Regions from separate parts of the Abiotrophia sp. genome, predicted to be linked through region 1. Evidence: predicted binding sites of a transcription regulator. Region 1 holds the regulator's gene; each other region holds the start of a gene.
The links. Region 1 encodes LexA, which represses DNA repair genes until DNA is damaged. Its sites were predicted from a motif close to CNAACANNTGTTNG; they were not measured.

Region 1 (5,428 bases):
CCACGAATGACCCGTTCCTGAATGGCCTTGACCACTCGGTTAGGGTCTTGGCAAATCACAAAAGCAGTCAAACGTTGCTCACCTGTATGGATAGCATCAATGACCATGCCTGCAATAAAGATGGCAATGCAACTGTAGAGAGCATACTCCCAACTATTGAGGAAACCAGCTCCTACTATGACCAAACCATTGGTCAAAAAGGACATAAAGCCGACATTGCGCCCTGTTTTCTTAGCAATCAAGAGGGCAATAATATCAAAGCCTCCACTGGACATACCAAACTTAATCAAGAGGCCGACCCCGATACCCGAAATCACCCCACCAGCGATTGCAGCTAACAAGGTATTATCGGTCACTTGTTGAATCGGCACCCAGTTACTTACTAAGGTGGACAGGAAAATACTGGTCACGGTCAAGATTGAAAAACGCCGTCCTAGATAGAGCCAACTCAAAATCATCAAGGGAATATTGAGAATGAAATAGAGATTACCGGCCGTTAAGAGATTCGCTAGGGGCGTATCCTTGAAGATGGCCAAGATAATTTGCGCCAAACCAGGCACGCCATTAGAAAAAATCAGATTAGGAACATAGAATAAGTTGAGGGCAACTGCAAAACAAAGGGCTGAAAGCCATAATACGACGCCGGACAGGATTCTTTGTCCTTGACTGGAGCGAACAAAAGACGTCAGCATGAAGTTTTACACCTCAGCAGAAGGTCCTAAGCCAGCAGTTAAGGCTTCTACCATATCCTTCGCAATCGCTGAACCATAGACAATGGTTTCATAGAGCGGTTGTGGGTCCACGCTAGCGCGCATCAAGTTGCGTTGGAAGATTTCCCCATCACCCGCTAAATAAAGGGCAAAATAACCGGTGCGAGTTTCATTTAACTCGTTAATCAATTCCAAGGCCTGCGCACGTTGCTTATAGTCTTTCAGCATATGAACATGGCGGTAGATAACTTGAGCATCACAATAAGGTAAATCTGAATTTTGAACGATGACTTCCACAATCAAGTCACGTACTGGGGTTACGCCAAAACGGAAACGATAGAGATGGTGACCTCCCTCAATCTCCAAGTATTCAGCTGGTAGTTCTTTCTCAGCAATGAGTTTGTCGAAATTTTCCTTGATAATAGACATAGAGCTTCCTCCTCAATTTGACTTTCAATACTCTTATAGTGTACCACGTTTGCTGGGACTTTTCATCTGTAAGTAAAGCACCTGGATAAGAAAAAGTCCACCACTAGGCGGACTTAAATTCTTTTGATTATTGACGTACCTTCATTTGGGCCATGATCTGCTGAACCTTCTTCTTAGATGGTTTTTGCCCCATTGAAGCCATCATTTGTGTAATCATGCGCTCATCAATCGGTGGGTTTTCCTTAAAGTATTTCATCATGTAACGGCGCGCCATAAAGAAGCCACCAACAAATCCGCCGATTAAGGCGACTACGACAATGATTAACCAAATCCATGTTTGCACTGCCTTCTCCTCACTTTCTTTTCATATTACTCTTCTATTTTACACAACTTTCCGTCAAAAGCCTAGTCTAATCTTCTAAATGACGGTTATGAATTTTCTTTTCTTTTTGAATCTGTTTGAGTTTGTCAGGAGTCACATCGGTCCCCTCTTGGTCGACAATCTTCATACCTTCAATATGATTGCGCATGCCATGGCGTAAGCTAGCCAAGTATTCTTGGCGTAAAGCCGCTTGTTCTTGGGCTTCTTCAGGGGTTAAACCCTCACTTTTCTTCTTACGTGCTAAGACATTGATGCGCTCAATTTTTTCTGGTGATAACATTGGATACCTCCACGAACATTCGTTTGCATTTTGGACAATAGGTGTGCTATAATAGGCTTAAGATATAAGGAAGGTGAGGACATGACGACATTATCCACTAAACAATTAACCATACTCTCATGTATCCATGAGGCCATTGTAGCCAACGGCTATCCCCCTACTGTTCGGGAAATCGGTGCAGCAGTAGGACTTGCTTCTACTTCAACTGTACACGGCCATCTAGCACGTTTAGAACGGGCTGGTTATATTATTCGTGACGCCAGCAAGACTCGAGCCATCGAACTTTCTCCCCTAGCCCAGGAAGCCTTGGGTATTCAACCCCAACAAATTCCCTTGCTAGGTCAAGTTGCTGCTGGTGCGCCTATTCTGGCCATCGAACATGCCACAGATTACTACCCTATTCCACCTGGCTTAGAGCGCTATGAACCTAGCGAACTCTTCATGCTAGAAATTAAGGGTGAATCCATGGTTAATATTGGCATTCTTGATGGGGACTACATCACGGTCCGCCGTCAAGCAAGCGCCAATAATGGTGACGTCGTGGTTGCTATGACCGAGGATAATGAAGCCACCTGTAAGACCTTCTTCAAGAAGTCCGATTACGTCATCTTACGGCCAGAAAATGACCACATGGACGATATCATTCTGCCTCAGGTGACTATCCTGGGTAAGGTTGTCTCGCTTTACCGTTATTTCTAAGTCTCTTATAGCCATGCCCTCAGTCTAAGACTGGGGGCATATTTTTGATGCTTTTAGTATTGCATTAAAGCCTTGTAGTCGTAGCCTGCCAATTTTTCTTTCCCGTTTAAGTCAACGAGTTCAATTAGGAAGGCACAACCAACGACAACGCCGCCTAATTTTTCAACTAGGTCGATAGAGGCTTTAATGGTCCCACCTGTTGCCAAGAGGTCATCGGTGATGAGGACACGTTGGCCTGGTTTAATGGCGTCTTCGTGCATGGTTAAAGTTGCGGTACCATACTCCAATTCATAGTCCACATCGACCGTTGGGCGGGGTAATTTGCCTTTCTTACGAACTGGGGCAAAACCAATCTCTAATTCATAAGCAACTGGGCAGCCTACGATAAAGCCACGCGCTTCTGGCCCTACAATCACATCTACTTGTAATTCACGAGCGTAGTCCACTAATTGTTTAACTGATTCGTGGTAAGCTGGACCGTCTGCCATGAGAGGGGTAATATCACGGAAAACAATGCCTTCTTTTGGATAGTCCATGACTTTAGCAATATAATTTTTCAATTCCATTATGACTTAACTCCTAATTCTTTTAACATATTCTTTTATTTGGTCGAGGGTGGCAAAGACTAAGGCTTCTTCGCTGTCCATAGCAGCTTGATAAGCCCGGTAGGCAGCAGTTTCTTCCAAGTTAGTGTTCTGATGGCGACTCGCCTCTTGGACTGCCACTTGCCCCGCTTCAATAGATACAAAACCTGCTTCATAGAAAACATGAAACATTAATTTGAGTTGAACTGGATTAATGGCCAGTCCTTGACTGATTTCAGCTAATCTAGCCCGCAAATTGAAGGGTTCCTGACTGACTAACCAGCGATAGAGTTTAGCAAAGTCAGCACGTTGCGGCAAACCTGCCAGATACTTAGATTCTTGGGCATAAAGCACCAAGTAGAAGGCCTGCCAGTCCTGAGCAAGTAGCAGTTGGTCCAAATCCGCCATTTGCTTGGGTGGCTCTAAGAGCACCAAGCCTTGATAATGGCTAAGATTGGCCTCTTGAGCTTCTTGATAAGTCATCAGAGCCGAACCGGGCTGAAGGCGGGAACTGACTTGAGCCTTGACTGCTTGACGCTGACAAAGATAGACCACTTGATCCAGTTGCCAGAGGCGGCCTTGTTGACCACTGGCTCGCCAGTCATACCAGGCAGCACCTGAGACCCCAAGATCAGACAGGAGCAATTGAGGGCTGACCCGATTCTGCCATTTGTTTAAGTCCAAATAACCTACGGCCGTCAAACTATCTCCTACTTGTCTATCTCGCATACGATCTGCAAAGTCAAAGCCAATGGCATTAAGCTCTTGCCCATCCTGTCCTAGGACTAGTTTAGCATGCTGACCATTAGTCCCAATCAATCGCACTTGGTTGAGCTTGGCCTCCTCAAAGGCAAAGACTGGCTTATCATTATCCATACCGAAGGGACCCAGTAACTGGACTTCTTGGATAAAATCAGTCCCTACTTCCGAAAGTTTCAAGGACAAATCAATGGTCAAGGGTGCTTTTCTAGGCTCACTTACTGCTTGAGCTTGAGCCTTGGCATGCAGGGCTGTGACAAAGTCTTGCCATTGATCTTGATTAACTGTCATACCTGCCGCCTGAGCATGGCCACCAAATTGGGCCAGGTGCTCCTTAATATCTGTCAACCAGTCAAAGAGATGGACAGCTTCTGTCGAACGTCCACTCCCCTTGTATTGACCTTTATCTGCCTGATACTGGAAGATTAGGGCTGGACGTTGGTAGTGTTCGCTCAAGCGACCGGCCACAATCCCCACAACCCCAGCTGGCCAACTAGGGTCTGACTCAATAATTATAGGAGGAATCGGTCCCTGTCCCAGTCTTTGGCTAACCTGATCCATAATATTAGCTACCAAGTCCTTACGTTCTTGGTTTTTTTCATTAATTAACGCTAATAGTTCTTGGGCTTCTTCCTCATCCTGGGTTTTAAGCAGTTCTAAAGCCGGAGTCGGGTCTCCCAAACGGCCAATCGCATTGAGCCGAGGTCCAATGGTAAAACCAATCGTGTCAGCCGTCAAGTTTTCCATATCGACTTGCTCTTCTTCAAGCAGTAAGCGCAAGCCAATGCGCATGGTATCACGCATGAGCTGGAGACCGCTCAAGACAATGGTCCGATTTTCGTCACGCAGGGAGACTACATCACTGACTGTCCCAATGGCTGCTAACTCCACTAACTCAGTTGGTACTTCGCCTAATAAGGCTGTGGCCAACTTCAGGGCCACCCCTGCTCCACTCAAATCCGGGAAGGGATAATGGCCTTGTGGATGTCTGGGATGCACCACAGCATATGCCGAAGGCAAGCTGGCTTGGACCTCATGATGGTCCGTCACAATAACATCCACACCAGCCTGCATAGCCCATTCGATGGCTTCAAAACCTGCCACCCCATTATCACAAGTCAAAATCAACTGAACGCCTTGTGCCACAAAGTCCTGGTAGCGAGCCAAATTAGGCCCATAGCCATCAACCAAGCGATTGGGAACATAGTAAATGACCCGGGCGCCTAACATCTCCAAGGTCTCATAGAGAATCAAGGTTGAGGTTATGCCGTCAGCATCATAATCACCGTAAATTAAGATGACTTCTTGGTCCTCAATGGCTACTTGGATTCTTTCCACAGCGCCGTCCATGTCATAAAGGAGGAATGCGTCGTGGAAGGTTTGGGGCATCTGATTGGTCGCGTCCTTGATTTCTTCTAAAGTCTCAAGTCCACGCGCCAAACATAGCCGCAGAAAAGTGTCACTATAGCCTAAACCGGCTTGCTGCCATTCAGCCACCTTGTCTTGCCAATTGTCCGGCAAGCTTCGGTAGTGCCACTCATAGTGTGTCAAGTTCATGCTCTACCCCCTCGAAACCTGAGGATCC
Region 2 (5,428 bases), on a different contig from region 1:
GTTTGAGCAGGCTATCAAGACCTGGAACGGCTGGTATCGCCAACTAGTACTGGGCGACCCTATGGCCTTTGTTGCTTTACAGACTCGACTCAAAGGAGACCTGACTCAGCAGGGCGGCTTGGACCTGGCAGATTATTGCCTGCGTCTGACCCATCAGCTCTTAACCAAGGCAGCAGCCTATGATTTCCAGGGGCATTTCTTGACCGATTTGGCCAAACAAGGCTTGCCTAGCCAGGTTGACCTCTTGCGGCTTAACCAGCTCTTGCTAGAGGCTAAGCAGCGGATTTTGGCTAATGTATCCCCTCAGTTGGCTTTAGAACAGTGCGTCTTACGATTTAAGGCGGGGCGCTAAGCAAGCCAATTCACTCTTATTGATAATGAAAGGATGTTGTGCTAATGGATGAGTCAAACTTGACCCAGATTCTGGCCCTAATGGATAGTCAGTTTAGCCAATTAAGTGATACCATGGCGCAACTCAAGCACCAGGTAACAGAACTTTCCCATGAAAATAACCGTCTTCGCATGGCCAATGCCCAGTTAGCATCGGTCGTCAGCGAAGCCAGCCCGCCCCTGACGGATTTGCCTCCAGAGCAAGAAGACAAGCATCAGGAGGAGACCAGTCAAGTGGCGCCAGCCAAACGGCAACAAGCGGGGCGCGAGCGCCTGCAGACCTTCTACCAGGAAGGCATCCATATCTGCCATACCTTCTATGGGATGAAGCGAGAGCCAGGGGAAGAGTGTATCTTCTGTCAGAATCTCCTGGATAGTTTCCAGCGAGACAACCACTAGGAGGTCCCTATGACAGACGCGACTGACTTACTTAAGCCCGGCGAGCGCCTAGACTATCTAGCTCGCGAGAACTTGTCGATTATTCAAAATCCAGACTACTTTGCCTTCTCAGTCGATGCCATTCTATTGGCCCATTTTGCCAAGGTGCCACGACGTCAGACGGCCAGAATTCTGGATCTCTGTAGTGGGACAGGGGTCATTCCCTTCCTACTCAGTGCCAAAACAGCCGGTCACATAGATGCGATTGAACTGCAAGAGGCCCTAGTCGATATGGCCCAGCGCTCTTGCCAGCTCAATGATCTGACGGACCGGCTGACTTTTCGCCAAGGGGATGTCAAAACCATGGAGGCGGCGCGTCCCCTCTATGATGTTGTGACTTGCAATCCCCCTTATTTCTCAGTCACTAACAAACAGACCCAACACCACCTGACCTCCCATGCCATTGCCCGGCATGAGGTCTACCTAACCTTGGAACAATGGGTGGCCCAAGCCAAACGCCAGCTCAAGACCCGGGGCAAGCTCTTCTGTGTCTATCGGCCAGACCGCCTAGATGACTTGATGGAGACCTTGCTAGGGGCGGGCTTTAGTGTTCACCGTCTGCAATTTGCTTATGGCAAGGCCGACCAGGTGGCCAAGGTGGTGCTGGTCGAAGCCATTTACGCAGGGGGACGCCAAGGCTTGAAGGTGGAGCCGCCGATTGTCATTTATGGGCCGGATCAGCAATATACCCCAGAAATGAAGGCAATTTATTATGGCGACTAAACAGTATTTTTTCTATGTGCTCTACTGCGCAGACCATACTCTCTATACCGGCTATACGGTGGACTTAGAGGCGCGGACTGCCAGTCATAATGCTGGCAAGGGCGCCAAATATACCCAACAAGCCAAGCGCCGGCCGGTTCGCCTGCTCTATGCTGAAGAGCGGCCTAGTCGGTCTCTGGCCATGCGGGCGGAGGCGCGATTTAAGCGACTGACCCGGGCCCAGAAAGAAGACTATCTCTTCCGCCATGGCTTGACGTCCTTATCGGCCAGCCAACCCTTAATTATTCCCTTGGAGGTGCAAGATGGAACAACGGAGCTTTGAGTCCCGGGCGGGGGGCACCCTCTACTTGGTGCCAACGCCTATTGGTAACTTAGAAGACATGACCTTCCGGGCCATTCGCCACCTCAAGGAAGCGGATTTGATTCTGGCAGAAGACACCCGCAACACCATTAAACTCTTAAACCATTTTGAGATTGAGACGCCTATGCAGAGCTTCCATGAGCATAGCCAGGCTGACCGTCTCCAGCCCTTGTTAGAACGTTTGGCACAAGGTCAGGATTTGGCCCTGGTGTCAGATGCCGGCATGCCTCTGATTAATGACCCGGGTCATCCCTTGGTGGATGCCGCCCTTAGCCAGGGACTAGCAGTGGTGGCTCTGCCGGGCGCCAATGCGGCCCTGACGGCCTTGATTGCTTCGGGCTTATCCTGCCAGACCTTCACCTATTACGGCTTCTTCCTACGGGATAAGAAAGGCCAGGTCGCTGTCTTAGACCGAGTGGCAGGCCAGGAGGCAACGGCCATTTTCTACGAGTCGCCCCACCGAATCAAGCAGGCTTTGCAGGCCATTCGCCAGGAATTGGGGCCGGACCGGGCCGTGGTCATAGCTCGAGAGCTGACCAAGCGTTATGAGACCTACATTCGGGGCAGTGTACATCAAGTGCTCATGAGCCTGGCTGACCAGGAAATCAAGGGGGAATGTGTCCTCCTGGTAGCTGGCGGGGGCAAGGACGAGACGGGACCTGACTTGACCGCAGAGACAGATCTTAAGGCCTTGGTCCAAGACCTCATGGCTCAAGAAGGGCTCAATGCCAAGCAAGCCATTAAGCAAGTGGCCAAGACTTACGGACTGAAAAAACAAAGCGTCTATCAGGCCTATCACGACCTGACCGACTAATAGAGGAGGAAGATTTATGGCATTAAAAGATGAAGATTTCTTATTGAAAAATGATAAAGATTTGGAGGCTGCCATGGCCAAATTAGGCTTAGTCCTAGATGAAGAAGAGAAGGAATTCGTCGATCCTACCGACCAATTCGCCTTTGACCCAAGCGCCTTAGAAGATGACCATGAACAGGATGACCAAGCCAAAGGCAAGGATCATGGACGCAAGTAAAAAACGTTGCGCCTGGGCCACCAATATGCCGGATTATTATCAGGCCTACCATGACCAGGTTTGGGGCGTACCCCAGCATCAGGACTTAGACCTCTTCAAATGGCTAGTCCTGGAATCCTTCCATGTGGGCTTGTCCTGGCGCTTGGTCCTATCCAAGGAGGCTAACTTTGCCCGTGCTTTGGAAGGCTATGACTATCACAGTATCGCTCAGTATCAGGAAGAGGATGTCGAACGCCTAGCCCAGGATGCGGGCATTATCCGCCATCGGGGTAAGATTCGAGCGACCATTGCCAACGCCCAGGCCTTTCTCAAGGTTCAGGCCGAATGGGGCAGCTTCGACGCCTATATCTGGCACTTTACGGAGGGCCAGGTGGTCTTTCCGCCCCCAGGGGAGCGGCCAACCCGAAGTGATCTAAGCGATCGCATAACCAAAGACCTCAAGAAGCGGGGCTTTAAATTCCTAGGCAGTGTGACGGTCTATTCCTATCTACAAGCCATCGGTATGGTCAATGACCACGAGCCAGAATGTTTCTGTTATCAAGCAGTGCGCTAGCCCTTGAGGGTGAGCGCTTTTTTTGCGAACAAATTTTCGCACCTAGGAGACTAAGTGTGCTATAATGGGTAAGGTAAGATTCAACCAGAGGAGAAAGACAATGGCCAAAGATAAAATCGTAATCAAAGGGGCACGGTCCCATAACTTAAAAAATATTAATCTAGAGATTCCTCGTGACCAGCTAGTTGTAGTGACGGGTCTATCCGGGTCAGGCAAGAGCTCCCTGGCCTTTGACACGCTCTATGCAGAGGGCCAACGCCGCTATGTGGAGAGCCTGTCGGCCTATGCCCGCCAGTTCCTAGGTCAAATGGATAAGCCAGATGTGGACTCTATCGAGGGTCTGAGCCCGGCCATTTCCATCGACCAGAAGACTACTAGCCACAACCCGCGGTCAACGGTCGGAACCGTAACGGAAATTAACGACTACCTGCGTTTGCTCTATGCTCGTGTGGGGGTACCTTACTGTCCCCATCACAATATTCCCATTCAACGTCAATCTGTTGAGCAGATGGTCAACCAGGTCTTAGACCTACCTGAGCGTACGCGTATCCAAATTCTGTCCCCTCTGATTCGTAATCAAAAAGGCCAGCATCAGAAGACCCTGGAGAAGATTAATAAGGACGGTTTTGTCCGGGTGCGAGTGGATGGTCAGGTTTATGATGTCACCGAAGTGCCTGAACTAGCTAAGAATAACAAGCATAATATCGACGTCGTCGTGGACCGGGTCGTCATCAAGGATGGCGTTCGCTCCCGCCTCTTCGATTCCATGGAGACCGCCCTCAAACTATCTGAAGGCTATGTCATCATCGATGTCATTGATGGTCAGGAATTGCGTTTCAATGAACACTTTGCCTGCCCGCACGGCGACTTCCAGATGGGTGAGTTGGAGCCTCGTCTCTTCTCCTTCAATGCGCCTTTTGGTGCCTGCCCAAGCTGTGATGGGTTGGGTTCCCGTCTAGTAGTAGACGAAGCCTTGGCTATTCCCGATGAAAATCTCACCTTGGAAGAAGGAGCCTTTGTCGCCTGGAATCCAATCAGTTCCAACTACTATATGTCCATGATGCGCCAATTCTGTGAGCAGGAAGGCATTCCCATGGATGTTCCTTATAAGAAGCTCAAAAAGTCCCAGCAAGCCGACCTTAAGTATGGGGTCAAAGACGGACGCAGCTTCAAATTCACCTACACCCCAATGTCGGGTACCGGCACGCGGACGGTTGATACGGTCTTCGAAGGGGTTATTACCAACATGGAACGCCGCTACAACGATACGGGTTCCGACTATACCAAGGAAGTTATGCGCCAATACATGGTCGAACATATCTGCCCGGCCTGCCAGGGCCAACGTCTCAACCCAACAGCCTTGTCAGTTCGGGTAGGGGACCTCAATATTGCCCAAGCGACTGAATTGTCTATTAGTGATGCCTTGGCTCACTTCAAGAGCCTGACCTTTGGGCCGGCAGATGAAGTCATTGCTAAGCCCATTATCAAGGAAGTGACCGATCGCCTAACCTTCCTCAATAATGTGGGGTTAGATTACCTGACCCTGAGTCGGGTAGCCGGTTCCTTGTCAGGTGGGGAAGCTCAACGTATTCGTCTGGCTACCCAAATTGGCTCCAACCTCAGTGGGGTCCTCTATATCTTGGATGAGCCTTCTATCGGTCTCCACCAACGCGATAACTCCCGTCTGATTCAGTCTCTGACACAGATGCGGGACTTGGGTAATACCCTGATTGTGGTGGAACACGACGAAGAAACCATGATGACAGCCGACTATATTATCGATATTGGGCCGGGTGCTGGTGAGCACGGTGGCCAAGTGGTGGCATGTGGGACGCCGGAAGAGGTCATGAAGAATCCAAATTCCTTAACAGGTAAATACCTGTCAGGTAAGGAGAAAATCGCCTTGCCAGCTAGCCGTCGTCAGGAAGACAA
Region 3 (5,428 bases), on a different contig from region 1:
GGAACTTAAACAAGGGAAAACCAAGTTAGCCACGGAAATGGAGTACGATGAACTGAAAGAGGATGTTGACTTCCTACAAGGCAAAGGTGATAGAACTTTATTGCCAATCCGTGACTGGATTTTTATGCCGAATGCTTACATCAATTATCAGTTAGCCGAGTGGAAACGAAATTATGGGATTGATTTTCAGCTGCCTGGTGGTCCATATTGGACGCTCTATATTCCAAATTATGAGCAATCACCAAGAAGTGGTGAGGACCAGCCACCACTTTCGATTGATATTGCGGTCTTTGAATCCTATCTAGCGCGTGTCAGCAAGCCTATGAAATCTTATTCTGCACTAGGAATAGTCGGTAACTTATTTGAAGAGCGTCTCTATTTAGGACTCTGGGTTATTTTAGTAATCTTCCTAGTAGCGCCTACTGTGCTAGATAAAGAAACCGGACGCTGGCGATTCCAGGCAACCTTGCCTCTAGCAAGGGTGCATCTCCTTAAGTTGCGTCGACGCTTAAGCCTTCAACAAGTGTTTCTACTAATGCTAGGGTCAGTAATCTTACTTGCCTTGACTGGTAGTTTAATAGCAGGTTTAGGCCATATTCAGTTACCTCAGGTCAGATATTTAGTAGATGGCCAACAGCGTGGTGGTTTGATTGGTCAGCGCTTGCGTGTGCCAAGTACTCATCAATTTTTTGAGATAATGCCTAGCTGGTATTACTATCTAGAGGCTTTTGCGCTGTTTGTTGCAGTTACTTACTTTATTAATAGCCTTTGCCATTTTGTTGCTAGATGGGTTAAGTCGACTGCAATCTATATTAGTTTAGTCGCTGGAATCTTAGGTATTGGTTATGGGGCAACTCTCTTATTGCCGAGTCTGGCACAGGCTATGAGTCCCTTCCGTTATTTGGATTTAGCCCCGGTATTGGACGGACGCCTCTCTGTTTCTTTAGGTCAAGGTCTTTTGACTCATTGGACTGGCCTAGTAGTCTGTGGTCTTGCAGGCTGGTTTTTGAATAGGTGCTTGCATTGTACTCTGAAAGGACGTGACCGTATATGATTGAAGTGAAAAATCTGAGCCTTGCCTATGGCAGTAAAGCGATTTTGAAGCAAGTAAATTTTCAAATTGAGGCCGGGGAAGTAGTAGGCTTAGTGGGACCTAATGGTGCAGGTAAAACGACTTTACTGTCAGCCTTAACGGGCTTATTGCCATATTCGGAGGGACAAGTAAAGGTAGCTGGTCTTTACATGCCAGCAGGTAAAGAACTTTATCGTAAGATTGGTTTCATGCAAGATAATAGTGTTCTCTATCCACAGCTAACGGGCTACGACCACCTTCAGTACATAGCCTTAGCCCAGGGATTCTCCAAAGAGAGCATTATTGAAACGGCTGAACGAGTAGGAATGATAGGGTATTTAGATCAAGCGGTGGGGACTTATTCCTTGGGAATGAAACAACACTTGCTCTTTGCCTGTGCTATTCTCCACCGTCCACAAGTACTTTTTCTGGATGAACCATACAATGGTTTAGATCCTACTAGCCTGATTCGGATTCGAGAGTTAGTGATGCAACTTAATCGCGAAAAGGGGATGACGGTATTGATTTCTTCGCATAATCTTGACGAAATCGACCGAATGACTCGTCGAATTCTATTTGTTAAAGAAGGCCAAATTATTGAACGCACTTTGGCCCAAAGTGAAACGAGTGACTATGTGATAACTGTTCAAGAAAAGTTAGCCGATGATTGGACTCGCCGCTTATCGGATCATAGCTTTCTTGTATCTGCCTCCCAACTGAGCCAAGCTTTAGGTGGTTTGGAAGGAGCGGGATTGACTCTGATAGGAGTTGAGCCTCGCCAGTTTGGCAGTGAACAGGTCTACCGTGAACTTTTCCAAGTGAACTGATGATAAAAAGGCAAGCAAGCTATCTAGCTGCTTGCCTTTTATTGCTATCTGGGGCAAGCTCACCACTTGAAAACACGAACAAATTTTCGTATACTAGAGGAGAAGTATGACAGGGGAGAGGAGGGGCATCATGCGCTATGGGATTTTAGAGTTTAAGGATCCGGTGCCGGACACATCACGTAAGATACTGCATGTGGATATGGATGCCTTCTATGCCAATGTCGAGGCGCGGGATAATCCAGCGATTGCTCACAAACCTATTGTGATTGCCAAGCATCCTAAGTTAACCGGAGGTCGGGGAATCGTCTCCACTTGCAACTATAAGGCGCGCGAATATGGTATTCATTCGGCTATGACGGCTGCTGAAGCCTTCAAACGCTGTCCCCATGCGGTCTTTATCGCGGGCGATTGGTCCCACTATCAGGAAGTGTCTCAGCAGATTCGGGCGATTTTTGCCCAGTACACGGACTTGATTGAGCCCATGTCCCTGGACGAGGCCTATCTGGATGTGACCCATAATAAGCTGGGCATCCAAAGTGCGACCTACTTAGCCCAGCGTATTCAAGCTCAGATTAAGGCAGAACTCAACCTAACCTGTTCGATTGGGGTGTCCTATAATAAGTTCCTAGCCAAAATTGCCTCTGACTACCGTAAGCCCTTTGGCATTACGGTGGTAACACCTGATCAAGCCTTGGAATTTTTAGATGACCTACCCATTGATAAGTTCTATGGGGTAGGGCGGCAGTCAGTACCTTATTTTCACCAGAGGGGGATTATGACAGGGGCGGATTTGCGAGCAATTGAATTAGAAGACCTGATTGAACATTTTGGTAAAATGGGCAAATCCCTCTACTACAAGGTGCGCGGTGTCCATGATGCGCCGGTCCAGCCCCATCGTGAGCGCAAGTCCATTGGCAAGGAGACTACCTTTATTCAGTTTCTGGCGGAAGAAGAGGGGGTTCTAGATGCCTTGACCCAGCTGACTAAGCGGGTGGTGGCAATCTTAAAGGCCAAGAATTTCCACGCCCAGACCGTGACGCTTAAGATTCGCTATGATGATTTCGAGACCTTAACGCGTCAACTATCCTTGGGCTCTCCTAGCCAAGATGTAGAGGTGATTAGTCAGGCAGTGCAGGAACTCTGGGAGCTGCACGGTCATTTGCATAAGACTGTCCGCCTACTGGGAGTCTCTACAGCTGGGTTAATCCAGCTCGATAAGGTCAATACGCAATTATCTTTTGAAAAAATGTAAAACAGGTCTGTTACTTTTTAAAATAACTGTTATAATATGAAGTATAACAGTTATTTTGTGTCTAAAGAGAAGGTGACTATATGGCAACCAAACATGATCTGATTATCCAATACATTGAGTCCCTCCCCATCGGGGATAAAATCTCGGTTCGAGGGATTGCCAAGCATCTCAAGATGAGTGAAGGAACGGCCTACCGGGCTATTAAGGACGCCGAAGTACTAGGGATTGTCTCGACCATTGAGCGTGTTGGGACTATCCGCATTGAGAAGAAGCAAAAATATTCACCGGAAATGCTAACCTTTGGTGAAGTGGTGCAGATTATTGAAGGGGAGGTCCAAGGTGGCAGCCAAGGACTGACCCAGCACCTGTCTAAATTCATCATTGGGGCCATGACCAAGGACGCCATGGAGCGTTACTTTACCGACGATTCCCTGATTATTGTGGGGAACCGGGAAGACGTCCAACTCTTTGCCTTGGAAAAGGGCGTGGCGGTACTCATTACCGGGGGCTTCAAGGCTAGTGACCAGGTCATTAGTTTAGCCAATGAACGTAATTTGCCAGTGATTTCCACCACCTTCGATACCTTTACGGTAGCGACCATCATCAACCGGTCCATGGCGGACCAGATGATTAAGAAGGAAATCATGACCATTCGGGATATCTACACACCACTATCCCAGGTGCCACTTCTAGCGCCAAGTGATTCAGTAGCTGACTTCAATCGCTTGATGGAAGAAACAGGCCAGGAACGTTTTCCTGTCTGCTATAACCAACGTCTGATTGGGGTTGTGGCTGCTAAGGACGTCCAAGGTAAGCAAGAATCCATTCAGCTGGAGCGGGTCATGACCAAGAATCCGGTGACTGTCAAGACTCATATGTCGGTGGCTAGTGTCTCGCACAAGATGATTTGGCAGGATATTGAGATGATCCCAGTGGTGGAAGATAACCTTCAACTGCTTGGGGTGGTGACGCGTGAGGAAGTCTCCAAGGCCATTCAAGTGGTCCAACAGCAACCGCAAATGGTTCATACTTTTGAGGAAGACATTACGGCCCAGTTAGAAGTGGCCAGTGAAGTGACGGACTATGATTTCCAAGCCTTCGTACAACCCCAAATGATTGGCAACTTCGGGACGATTTCCTATGGGGTTCTTACTGAACTGATTGCCCAAGTGACGGATCGCAAGGTCTTTGAGTTGACTCATCTCAACAGTGTTATCGAGAAGATTGACCTTCATTATTTCAACCTCATCCAAATCGGCAATGAAATTCAATTTAAGGGCCATGTCTTCAACCACAACCGTCGGGCGGCCCTAACCCAGGTGGATGTTTTCCACGAGAATAGTCTGGTGGCCAAGGCCATTATTACCAGCCAAATGATTGAACGTAACTAAGTTTAGCGAGTAAGGAAGTAGAAAACTACTATGTATATTGAACATCACGAGGCGCAAGCCCTCATCCAATTGATTCAAGCAGCCCAAACCATTATTATTCACCGCCATGTGAGGCCAGATCCGGATGCCATCGGCTCCCAATTAGGACTCAAGTCTCTGATTGAATCCACTTTCCCTGACAAACGCGTCTTAGCGGCGGGCACGACGACTCAAGGGCTCAAGTGGATTGGCTCCATGGACAAGGTGGCAGCTGCCGACTACCAAGGTGCCCTGGTTATTGTCTGTGATACCGCCAACCAACCTCGGATTGACGGCGATCATTATGACAAGGGTGCGACTTTGGTCAAAATTGACCACCATCCTCCTGTTGATGACTACGGGCAACTTCAAATTGTCCATCCGATTGCCAGTTCCACCTGCGAAATCATTGCTGAAATCAGTCGCCACCTAGGTGACCAGCTACCTATGCAGGATCAAGCAGCGCGCCTGCTCTATACTGGTATGGTGTCTGATACGGCTCGTTTCCTCTATGAGTCTACCACCTCGCGGACCTTGGAAGTCGCGGCTTGGCTCAAGCAATATGACTTCTCATCCTTTGAGATTAGTGATCGTTTTATGCGACTGAGTTTTGAAGAAGCCAAATTCCAAGGCCATATCTTTGAGACCATGTCCATTAATGAAGCAGGTGTCGCCTGGGTGACCATTAGCCAAGAAGATATTAAGACATTTGGCATCAGCGAAGAGCAAACCCAGATTGCGGTAACCTTGCCGGGGCGTATCGAAGGTGTCCTGTCTTGGGTCATTTTCGTTCAACAAGAAGGCAATGGTGATCACTATCGTTGCCGTATTCGTTCCAAAGGGCCTGTCATCAACGGGATTGCAGCCA

Region 2: the regulator LexA is predicted to act here: its motif matches at 3,522-3,535, upstream of uvrA (excinuclease ABC subunit UvrA).
Region 3: the regulator LexA is predicted to act here: its motif matches at 1,975-1,988, upstream of dinB (DNA polymerase IV).

The regions. Positions count from the first base shown of each region.
Region 1 is NZ_DBHIRJ010000003.1:91,367-96,794, forward strand. Features, by position in the region: gene ACO53F_RS03105 (YitT family protein) at 1-692, opposite strand, end outside; gene ACO53F_RS03110 (hypothetical protein) at 699-1,139, opposite strand; gene ACO53F_RS03115 (YneF family protein) at 1,267-1,482, opposite strand; gene ACO53F_RS03120 (DUF896 family protein) at 1,550-1,801, opposite strand; gene lexA (transcriptional repressor LexA) at 1,883-2,500, shown strand; gene ACO53F_RS03130 (adenine phosphoribosyltransferase) at 2,554-3,066, opposite strand; gene recJ (single-stranded-DNA-specific exonuclease RecJ) at 3,073-5,400, opposite strand; gene ACO53F_RS03140 (LapA family protein) at 5,404-5,428, opposite strand, start outside.
Region 2 is NZ_DBHIRJ010000012.1:49,333-54,760, forward strand. Features, by position in the region: gene ACO53F_RS08990 (hypothetical protein) at 1-352, shown strand, start outside; gene ACO53F_RS08995 (initiation control protein YabA) at 397-789, shown strand; gene ACO53F_RS09000 (tRNA1(Val) (adenine(37)-N6)-methyltransferase) at 799-1,551, shown strand; gene ACO53F_RS09005 (GIY-YIG nuclease family protein) at 1,541-1,873, shown strand; gene rsmI (16S rRNA (cytidine(1402)-2'-O)-methyltransferase) at 1,854-2,726, shown strand; gene ACO53F_RS09015 (hypothetical protein) at 2,743-2,943, shown strand; gene ACO53F_RS09020 (DNA-3-methyladenine glycosylase I) at 2,930-3,496, shown strand; gene uvrA (excinuclease ABC subunit UvrA) at 3,597-5,428, shown strand, end outside.
Region 3 is NZ_DBHIRJ010000001.1:209,238-214,665, reverse strand. Features, by position in the region: gene ACO53F_RS00990 (hypothetical protein) at 1-1,054, shown strand, start outside; gene ACO53F_RS00985 (ABC transporter ATP-binding protein) at 1,051-1,899, shown strand; gene dinB (DNA polymerase IV) at 2,030-3,151, shown strand; gene ACO53F_RS00975 (DRTGG domain-containing protein) at 3,232-4,542, shown strand; gene ACO53F_RS00970 (DHH family phosphoesterase) at 4,573-5,428, shown strand, end outside.